DNA from 3 places in the Viridibacillus sp. FSL H8-0110 genome. Region 1 is predicted to be linked to each of the others. Evidence: riboswitches for the same ligand, from Rfam matches in the RefSeq annotation. Region 1 holds a riboswitch; each other region holds the start of a gene.
What was found. A riboswitch is a leader RNA that binds a small molecule or an ion and turns the genes downstream of it on or off. The one in region 1 is predicted to bind lysine.
Positions count from the first base shown of each region.

Region 2: linked by a shared signal. The riboswitch ahead of MHH98_RS21645 (transporter substrate-binding domain-containing protein) and the one ahead of MHH98_RS05215 (aspartate kinase) in region 1 are both predicted to bind lysine.
Region 3: linked by a shared signal. The riboswitch ahead of MHH98_RS20285 (amino acid permease) and the one ahead of MHH98_RS05215 (aspartate kinase) in region 1 are both predicted to bind lysine.

Region 1 is NZ_JBBOPJ010000001.1:1,054,051-1,057,268, reverse strand. It holds gene MHH98_RS05220 (YslB family protein) at 1-139, shown strand, start outside; gene MHH98_RS05215 (aspartate kinase) at 200-1,432, opposite strand; lysine riboswitch at 1,557-1,738, opposite strand; gene uvrC (excinuclease ABC subunit UvrC) at 1,798-3,218, opposite strand, start outside.
Region 2 is NZ_JBBOPJ010000001.1:4,368,098-4,371,315, forward strand. It holds gene MHH98_RS21635 (amino acid ABC transporter ATP-binding protein) at 1-77, opposite strand, end outside; gene MHH98_RS21640 (amino acid ABC transporter permease) at 100-843, opposite strand; gene MHH98_RS21645 (transporter substrate-binding domain-containing protein) at 907-1,761, opposite strand; lysine riboswitch at 1,898-2,079, opposite strand; gene MHH98_RS21650 (hypothetical protein) at 2,199-3,218, opposite strand, start outside.
Region 3 is NZ_JBBOPJ010000001.1:4,097,863-4,101,080, reverse strand. It holds gene MHH98_RS20295 (CynX/NimT family MFS transporter) at 1-584, opposite strand, end outside; gene MHH98_RS20290 (aminoglycoside 6-adenylyltransferase) at 732-1,598, shown strand; lysine riboswitch at 1,722-1,900, shown strand; gene MHH98_RS20285 (amino acid permease) at 2,008-3,218, shown strand, end outside.

The DNA.
Region 1 (3,218 bases):
CTTCCGTCTTGAAAGTGGCTTCCTAGCAGCTCAACAAGAGAAAATCAGTGGTTTCTTAACAGAATGCTACGACGAAAAGAAAGCAAAGCGTGGGCTTGTACGATTCCATGTCAAATGGGATTTAAAAGACCAACTATAGAAAGAAGCTGACTAAATATCTGTTCAAGATGGCTAGTCAGCTTCTTTTTATTTTATTTAATTAAACTTGAATTGCTAGACTAGCTGCCAATTCAAATTCATCATGTAATGCGTTTGCAGTTAGCAACATCGACTCTTGTGGAATGACAACAGAAATTTTAATTTCAGAAGTACTTACCATTTTTAATGTAATGTTTTCTTTATGTAAGCGATCGAACATTTTTGCGGCTACGCCAGGATTAGATACCATACCAGAACCTACAATCGATACTTTAGCTACGTCCTCTTCATAATTCACATGACAATAACCAATTTTAGATTTATTAACTTCTAAGACTCGAGCAGTATCTGCTAAATTTTCTTTTGTAATAGTAAATGATACTGAAGGCTCTACCCCTTCGAGAATAGTTTGAACGATAATATCAACGTTAATATGATTATCAGCTAAAACTGTGAAAATATTGACTAAAGAACCTTTATAATTCCCCTCGTAACCTACCGTTACTCGAACAATATCTGACATAAATGCTACTCCACGTACAACTAAATCTTTTTCCACTTCTACTTCCTCCTTCATAATTGTTCCTTCATCTTCTACATAACTAGAGCGAACTGCTAATGGGATATTGTAGTTTTTTGCAAACTCTACGGCACGTGGATGTAAGACACCTGCCCCTAAATTTGCTAATTCTAACATTTCATCATATGACAGTTCTTGTAGTTTGCGAGCTTTAGGAACATAACGTGGATCTGAAGTGTACACACCATCAACATCTGTATAAATATCACAGCGCTCAGCACCTAATGCTGCAGCTAAAGCAACTGCTGTCGTATCTGATCCTCCGCGACCTAGGGTTGTAATATTGTTATTACTATCGATTCCTTGGAAGCCTGCAACTACTGCAACATGGCCTTTATCCAACGTTCTTCGCACCTTTCCAGACTGAATTTCAACAATGCGAGAATCACTCGGAATTGCCTCCGTTAAAATTCCAGCTTGCCAACCAGTGAAGGACTGCGCTGATAACCCTAAACTTTGTAATGCAATCGATAATAATGAGATAGTCACCTGCTCACCTGTTGTTAAGAGCGTATCCATTTCTCGTTTCGATGGATTTGGCATAATTTCATGTGCCATTTCTACAAGCTTATCCGTCGTTTTGCCCATCGCTGAAACAACAACGACAATATCATAACCCTTTTCTTTCTCTTTCTGAATGCGCTTTGCCACATGCAATACGCGTTCAATCGTTGCAACTGATGTACCACCAAATTTAAAAACTAAACAACTCACCCATAACCTCTCCCTTATTTGTTATGACGACCGTATTCACAATGACATCTTATGAAAAAAGCAGCCTTTCACACGTTTAAGTGTGAAAAGCCGCCTCGTAGCATGCACGTTCAAAAGAACATTCATGTGAGATAGCCCTCCAGAACCGAAACGGATCTGACAATTCTACACTTGTTAAATGCAGAACCAGTAATAAATTGGAAATAGTCAATTTATCACTTCGGCGGCCTCCCCTTTCGTCAGCAGTCATAGGATCTACTCATCCTCTTGCTGATTACTCTTGAAATCCGCGCCTCTATCATCACTAAATAGTGATTATTTATAATAGTAATGTTACCTTAACACAATTTTCAGATTACTACAATTTATTTTTCAGAAAAATAAGTAAATATGGTTTGAGCTAGTTTTTTTGGTACATTCGCAGCTACTAATTCTTCATAGGATGCCTCACGAATTTTTTTAACAGATCCAAATTGTTTGAGAAGCTGTTGCTTTCTTTTTGGTCCAATTCCTTCAATTTCATCGAGAACAGATGTAATGGCATTCTTTTCATGTAATTGGCGATGGAAGGTAATAGCAAAACGGTGAACTTCATCTTGAATTCTTTGTAAAAGATAAAACGCTTCACTCGTTCTCTTCAACGGAATAATTTCTGGCGGCGAGCCATACAGCAATTGAGAAGTTTGGTGTTTATCATCTTTTGCCAAACCTGCAATAGGAATATCTAAACCAAGCTCATCTTCTAAGATTTCTCTTGCTACTTCCATTTGTCCTTTCCCACCATCAATAACGATTAAATCGGGTAAAGGTAAGCCATCTCTTAATACACGAGTATATCTTCGGCGAATGACTTCTCGCATTGCACCGTAATCGTCGTGCTTTGCTGCAACTTGAATTTTATATTTTCGATAATCCTTTTTGCTAGGCTTACCGTCAATAAAAACTACCATCGCTGAGACGGCGTCCGCTCCAAAAATATGGGAGTTATCAAATGATTCTATGCGAAGCGGTATCGCAATATTCATCGCATTTCCCAATTCTTCGCAGGCACCTATTGTTCTTTTTTCTTGACGCTCAAGTAACTGGAACTTCTCAGAGATAGCAATTTGAGCATTTTTACTCGCTAAATCAACAAGCTCTTTTTTCTTTCCCCTTTGAGGTATCGTCACTTTTAAATCAAGTACTGTAGCTAGAAGGTCTCCTTCAATATTAGAAGGTATAAAGATTTCCTTTGGCTTGATATGTTCTGCCTGTTCATAAAAGCGCCCCACAAATGTTAAAAATTCTTCCTCAGGATCTCGATAAATAGGGAATAACGAAACATCTCTTTCAATCAACTTTCCTTGTCTTACAAAGAATACTTGGATACACATCCAACCTTTATCAACCGCATAACCAAAAACGTCACGATTCGTTAAATCCGTAAGCGTAATCTTCTGACGTTCCATGACAGTTTCAATATGTGAAATTTGATCTCGATATTCTTTTGCTCGTTCGAAATCTAATTTTTCAGCTGCATCGAGCATTTTTGCATTTAAATCTTCTTTGACTTCTCCGTACCCACCATTTAGGAAACTCGTAATACCTTGAATGATCTCTTGATATTGCTCTTTCTCAACTTCTTTTACACAAGGAGCTAGACATTGTCCTAAATGATAGTATAAGCAAACTCGATTCGGTAAATTTGTGCATTTCCTTAGCGGATATAAGCGATCAAGTAATTTTTTCGTTTCATTTGCAGCAAAGCTATTCGGATAAGGCCCAAAATATTTACCATTATCCTTTT
Region 2 (3,218 bases), 3.3 Mb from region 1:
GAGAAATCAATGTCTTTAAGAACTTCATGAGTGCCAAAGGATTTGCTTAGATGTTGTATCTCGATTACATTTTTCATAAGTCTATCTCCTTTGTCCGCATCATGCTTTTTTGCCTTCCATTTGTTCTAGATCATCAATCATTTGATAGTTTTGTGGACCATCTAATCGTTTTTCAAAGTAGTGTAGAATTTTCGTCACTACGAATGTCATGATTAAGTATAAAATACATGCTACAAAGAATGACTCGAAATATCTGAAATTATTCCCCGAAACAGATTTTGTTTGGAAGTATAGTTCTGTAACCCCAATTACATTCAATACTGATGTATCTTTAATATTCATAACAAATTGGTTACCTGTTGCAGGTAAAATATTCCTTAAAACTTGTGGTAATACTACATGAATCATAGTTTGCCAATGATTCATACCAATCGCTTGAGCTGCTTCAAATTGGCCCTTATCTACTGAGATAATACCGCCACGTACAATTTCAGCCATATACGCTCCTGTATTAATAGCAACGATAAAAATTGCTGCAAACGTGCGGTCCATATCTACACCAAATGCTTGGGCAGCACCATAGAAAACTACCATTGCCTGAACAATCATTGGTGTACCTCGGAAAAATCCTACGTATATCCCAAGAATTATATTTATTAGTTTTAATACAATTCTTTTTAATCCTCTTTCAGGTTTAGGAATCGTATTAATAATACCGATAAGTAATCCAATGATTGCACCGAAAACAGTACCAAGTGTTGCAATTAATAACGTCATCCATGCCCCGCGAAGGAACATTTCCCAGTTTTCTGTTGCTATACTTATAATCCAATCAATACTCATACTGTTCCTCCTTCAAAAGCAGTAATACCGACTGCTTCATATGCAGCCGGTATCCGTCATACATTATTTTGCAGCTGGTTGGTTTGCAATCGCTTTATCCATAATTTCTGTACGCTCTTCTTCAGAGATACCTTTTAAAACTTCATTAATTTTATCTTTTAATTCGCTATCTTTTTCAATACCTACAGCAATTGCTGTATCTTCTTCAGACGCTTTAAAGCCATCTGTGAATTCAACCATTACAAATTTATCATTTGCAGCTGAAGAACTAATACCTTCTGGACGTTCAGATACATAACCATCAATCACACCTGATTCAAGTGCTACACGCATTGCAGGGAAGTTATCCATTGCAGCTTGTTTTTTAACACCAGTAATTTGATCTATTACATCATAGTGTGTTGTATTTAATTGACCTGTAATTTTGGCACCACTAAAATCCTGGATTGATTTAGCTTTCTCGTATTTACTGCCCTTTTTAACAACCATTACATAATTAGATGTATAGTAGTTATCAGTGAAATCAATTGTCTTTTTACGCTTTTCAGTTGGAGACATACCCGCCATAATTGCATCAATTTTACCTGAAGTTAATGAAGGTACTAGACCGTCCCATTCTGTTTTGACGATTACTAGTTCTTTTCCTAAAGATTCTGCAACTCTTTTTGCAATCTCAACATCATAACCGCCAGCATATTCTGCGTTACCAGAGATTTTCACGCCGCCGTTTGAATCATCCTTTTGTGTCCAGTTAAACGGAGGGTATCCCGCTTCCATACCAATTGTGAATGTTTCTTTTTTTGTTTCCCCTTCAGTAGATGCACCTGATCCCGAACCTGCATCTTTAGTTCCACAACCAGCTAATAGTAAAATAGCAAGTAGTGTCATAGCAGAAAAAATTGCCCATGTTTTTTTCATATTATATTCTCCCCCTCTAAATAATATCCTTAATTTTCTTCAAAATACTAAAAAAGGCTATTGTACGTATAAAAAACGCGCCCTGAGATGAACTCAGGTCGCATTGTACAATAGCCTAAATCCTCTACTTATCCCTAAATGAGATAGCTCAACTCAACGAACTAGGACGTTCATTGAGACAGTCCTGCAGTTATTAACTACAGACCCAGCAAGTAACATCGAGTGTATTACAAACTTCGGCGACATCTCCTTCTCAATAGTTTCATAGTTTCTCAAGCTCCACTAAAGACTAATAGATATCGCGCCTCTACCTCACCCATTAACAAGTGAGGTTGTATTCAATTATCATTGTACACAGTCTACAGTAACGAACTTTCAGTGTCAACACACATTTTATAAAATACTCAGAATACTATCTTTTTTCTTACAACTAGTTTTTAGCCTCTAACAATATCTGACCCAGCGTACGTAACTTCACCTGTCGTAGCATTAATCTTATCAATTACACCATTTTCAGAAGGTGCATTAATAGAGTAATTTAAGCTGTATATTGTCATTTCATCATCTTCATCTATCTCTTCAAAACGTGAAAGTTTCATCTGCAAACTCTGTTTATATATAGTATCCGCTTCTTCTAATGTAATCATTGGTGTAGTATTCACACCTCGAATAGCCTCCATATTTAATGCGCTATACAAACATGAACGAATAATTCCTGTATGTATACCTACCTCAATTAGAACGGAGTATTTGTCTAATTTGTATCCCTGGAAAAATGGGATAAAAGTAAACATAGTTGTTGGTTCATCTTCATGTTCGTCTTCATGCTCGTCTTCATCATATTCATCCACATTGAAGAGATCATCATCCGAATCATCGTCAAATTCTTCTGTATCATCATTCAATACAGATTGTTCTTCAAGCATGTATTTATGGTGTATGTCACCCGCAATAATCTCTAAAAATTGCATTGCATTGTCTTTTAATTGCTCAAAAGGTAACTCAATCTTTGCTTCTGTATCCCATTCCACATTAGATTCATAGTTAGCGCCTGCATCATCAAAATGTAGTACTTCGATTACAGCTTCTGCATCTTCACCTTTTTCATCTAACTCTTCCGTAACATACCAATATAAATTACCCTCTTCTTCACGTAATACATATTGATCAGTTGCACCCAATAATTTTGGTAATGCCTTCGTCACTTGGACAGGTGTAACAGCAAATTGTTCAAGCTGTGATTCACTGAACAACTGACTTGCTTTTTGAACTTCCCCATCAACAGTAACACCTATATAATCTCGAATTGGTTGATAAACCAATTCAAATTCTCCTTGCTCTTCATTTTCTTCGATTCCTAATTCCACTAATGTCTCTTTACATAAAATTTCTCTAGCTTCATCTTCTGTTACTTCCACTTTTGGATATGTAAGTTGATAATATTCTTGGAATATTGT
Region 3 (3,218 bases), 3.0 Mb from region 1:
ATTTGTGGGACCCAAACAATAATAGCGATTATTGCTAAAATGAACCAGATACCTAACGCAATTCTCCAGCCGAGTTCTCCGCTAGCAAGTGGATAGCTAATACCAGCTGCTAAACTTGCAGATAGATTCATCGAAACAGTGAAAATTCCTGTTAGTAACCCAACTTGTAAAGGGAATTTTAATTTAATCAAACTTGGTAACAGTACATTTCCAAAAGCAATTGCTACACCGATTAGAGAAGTACCTAATAACAGTGTGGATGTGGTACCTAATGATCGAGTAAGAATCCCTACAGCAAGTAATGCTGTTGAGAATAGTAAAGTACGTTCTATGCCAAAGCGCTTTGAAAATTTTGGCGCTAATGGTGAAATAGCAGCAAAAGCAAGCAAAGGGATCGTTGTGATAAATCCTGCTAATACATTTGAAATATGAAGACCATCACGAATGAATGAGATAATTGGACCTACAGAAGTTAAAGGAGCACGTAATGTAGAAGCAATGAAAATAATCCCAATTACAAGTAGCCAAACTTTACGATTCCATTTTAGCTTGTTGCCATTTTGAACAGCTTTATTTGTTGCCAATTGTAACTCCTCCTATTATATATATTTATAAATCTTATAATATTTTAAACCTACTAATTGACAAAGGTTAATTATATCAAAGAAAATTGATAATTATAATAAGATGGCTCAAAATAAAATCACCAATTTAATACGGGGGTATTGATGATGAGAACAGCGCAGCAAATGATGGATTTAATCCTAGATATAGCGAAAAATGATGATCGCGTACGCGCGGTTTGTATGAATGGTTCAAGAACAAATATGAATGTGAAAAAGGATCCCTTTCAAGATTTTGATATCGTTTATATTGTGACGGATATCAAATCATTTACTAACACCCCTTATTGGGTAAATATTTTTGGAGAGAGAATCATTATGCAAACGCCAGAAGATATGGTGTTGTTTCCTCCTGAACTTGGTGGGCGCTATACATACTTGATGCAATTTTCGGATGGAAACCGAATTGATTTGATGCTTATCCCTGTCGAAGAACAAGAAGAATATTGTAAGGAAGATAGTTTAACCACAATCTTGTTAGATAAAGATGGGTCACTTCCTAAACTCCCTTCACCAACGGATGTGAATTATTGGGTGCAATGCCCGACAGAAGAACATTATAAGGATTGTTGTAATGAATTTTGGTGGGTTTCTACATATATTGCGAAAGGTTTATGGAGAAAAGAAATGCTCTATGCACAAGCACATTTTAATAATACGCGTGAAATGCTGATTCAAATGCTTTCTTGGCAAGTCGGAGTGCAAACAGACTTTTCTAAAAGCGTTGGTAAAAATGGCAAGGACCTAGAGTACCTGTTACCAAAAAAGGTGTGGGAGCAGTTACTCGCAACATATAATAATGCTAGCTATGATTCAGCATGGCAAGCACTATTTACTATGTGTGATTTATTCCAAAATACAGCAACAAATGTTGCTAGCATGCTTTCATTCCAAGGTTATGGAGAAAGTGTGATAGTGCTCAATTACTTAAAACATATTCAAACGCTACCGAGTGATGCAAAAGTTATATTCTGAAGTCTTAACAAAAATTAACTTAAATTGTTCTAATATTCAAGATAATTTACATCTTGAATATAGAACACTCTTGTATTATAATGGGGACATATTAAATTAATATATTGCAATGCCTCATCCATTCGATGAGGTAGAGGTCGCGGTATTAAAAAGTAAAATGGATGAGACGAAAAGCGTCGGGGATTCTATTTGAAAGGGAATATCGCCGAAGTGATTATAAGCTTTTTCTTATAATCATTGGGGCTGTTGCCGAAAGGTGCAGAACTGTCACGTCTTAGCAGGCGTGTTGAGCTATCTTTATCAAGGTTGATGGGCATATTTCGATACCATCGCATATTCCTTGTGATGGTATTTTTTATGACATCAAGTTAACCTTCTTGCAATGAAAAATGGAAAGAGGAGATTCTTAATGAGTAATAAAAATAATGGCCAAAGCGTAGAAACGCAAGGTCTTAATAGAGGATTGAAAAGTCGTCACGTGACGATGATTTCACTTGGAGGAACAATCGGTACAGGGCTGTTCTTAGCAAGTGGTGGAGCTATCCACGAAGCGGGTCCAGGTGGAGCGTTATTAGCATATTCTTTAATTGGTATTATGGTGTTCTTTTTAATGACAAGTTTAGGGGAAATGGCAGCATTTATGCCTGTATCAGGTTCATTTAGTACTTACGCATCTAAATTCGTTGACCCAGCGCTTGGCTTTGCTCTTGGTTGGAACTACTGGTATAACTGGGCAATTACGATCGCAGCAGAAATTGCAGCGGTATCATTAATTATGAAATTTTGGTTCCCAGACGTATCATCATTTGTCTGGACAGCAGGATTTTTAGTAATCATCTTCACTTTGAATGTCTTATCGATTAAAAGCTTTGGTGAAAGTGAATATTGGTTTTCACTAATTAAAGTCGTTACAATTGTTGTCTTTATCATCGTTAGTTTCTTGATGGTATTTGGTTTGATGGGTGGACAAGACCCAGTTGGATTCAAAAATTTCTTCATTGAAGATGGTCCATTCCATGGTGGTTTTTTCGCAATGTTCGGTATTTTCTTAGCAGCAGGTTTCTCATTCCAAGGAACTGAGCTACTTGGGATTACTGCGGGTGAAACAGATGATCCAGGAAAAAATATTCCGAAAGCTGTTCGTCAAGTTTTCTGGCGTATCCTTTTATTCTACATTTTAGCAATTTTAGCGATTGGCTTATTAATTCCATTTACTGATGAACGTTTAGCTAGTAGTGATATTACAGTTAGTCCGTTCACATTAGTATTTGAAAATGCAGGTATCGCGTTTGCAGCTTCAGTTATGAATGCGATCATTTTAACGGCGATATTATCTTCAGGAAACTCTGGTTTATATGCATCTTCACGTATGCTTTGGGAGCTTGCTAAAGACGGTAAAGCACCAAAAATGTTTACCAAACTAAACAAACGCGGTATTCCGATGGCAGCACTAGTAGCAACTTGTTTAGTTGCTTGTGTATCATTCATTGCATCATTCTTCGGTGATGGTGTTGTCTATATTTGGTTGCTAAATGCCTCAGGTATGTGTGGGTTTGTGGCTTGGCTAGGGATCGCAGTAAGTCATTACCGATTCCGTAAAGCATATATCATACAAGGTCG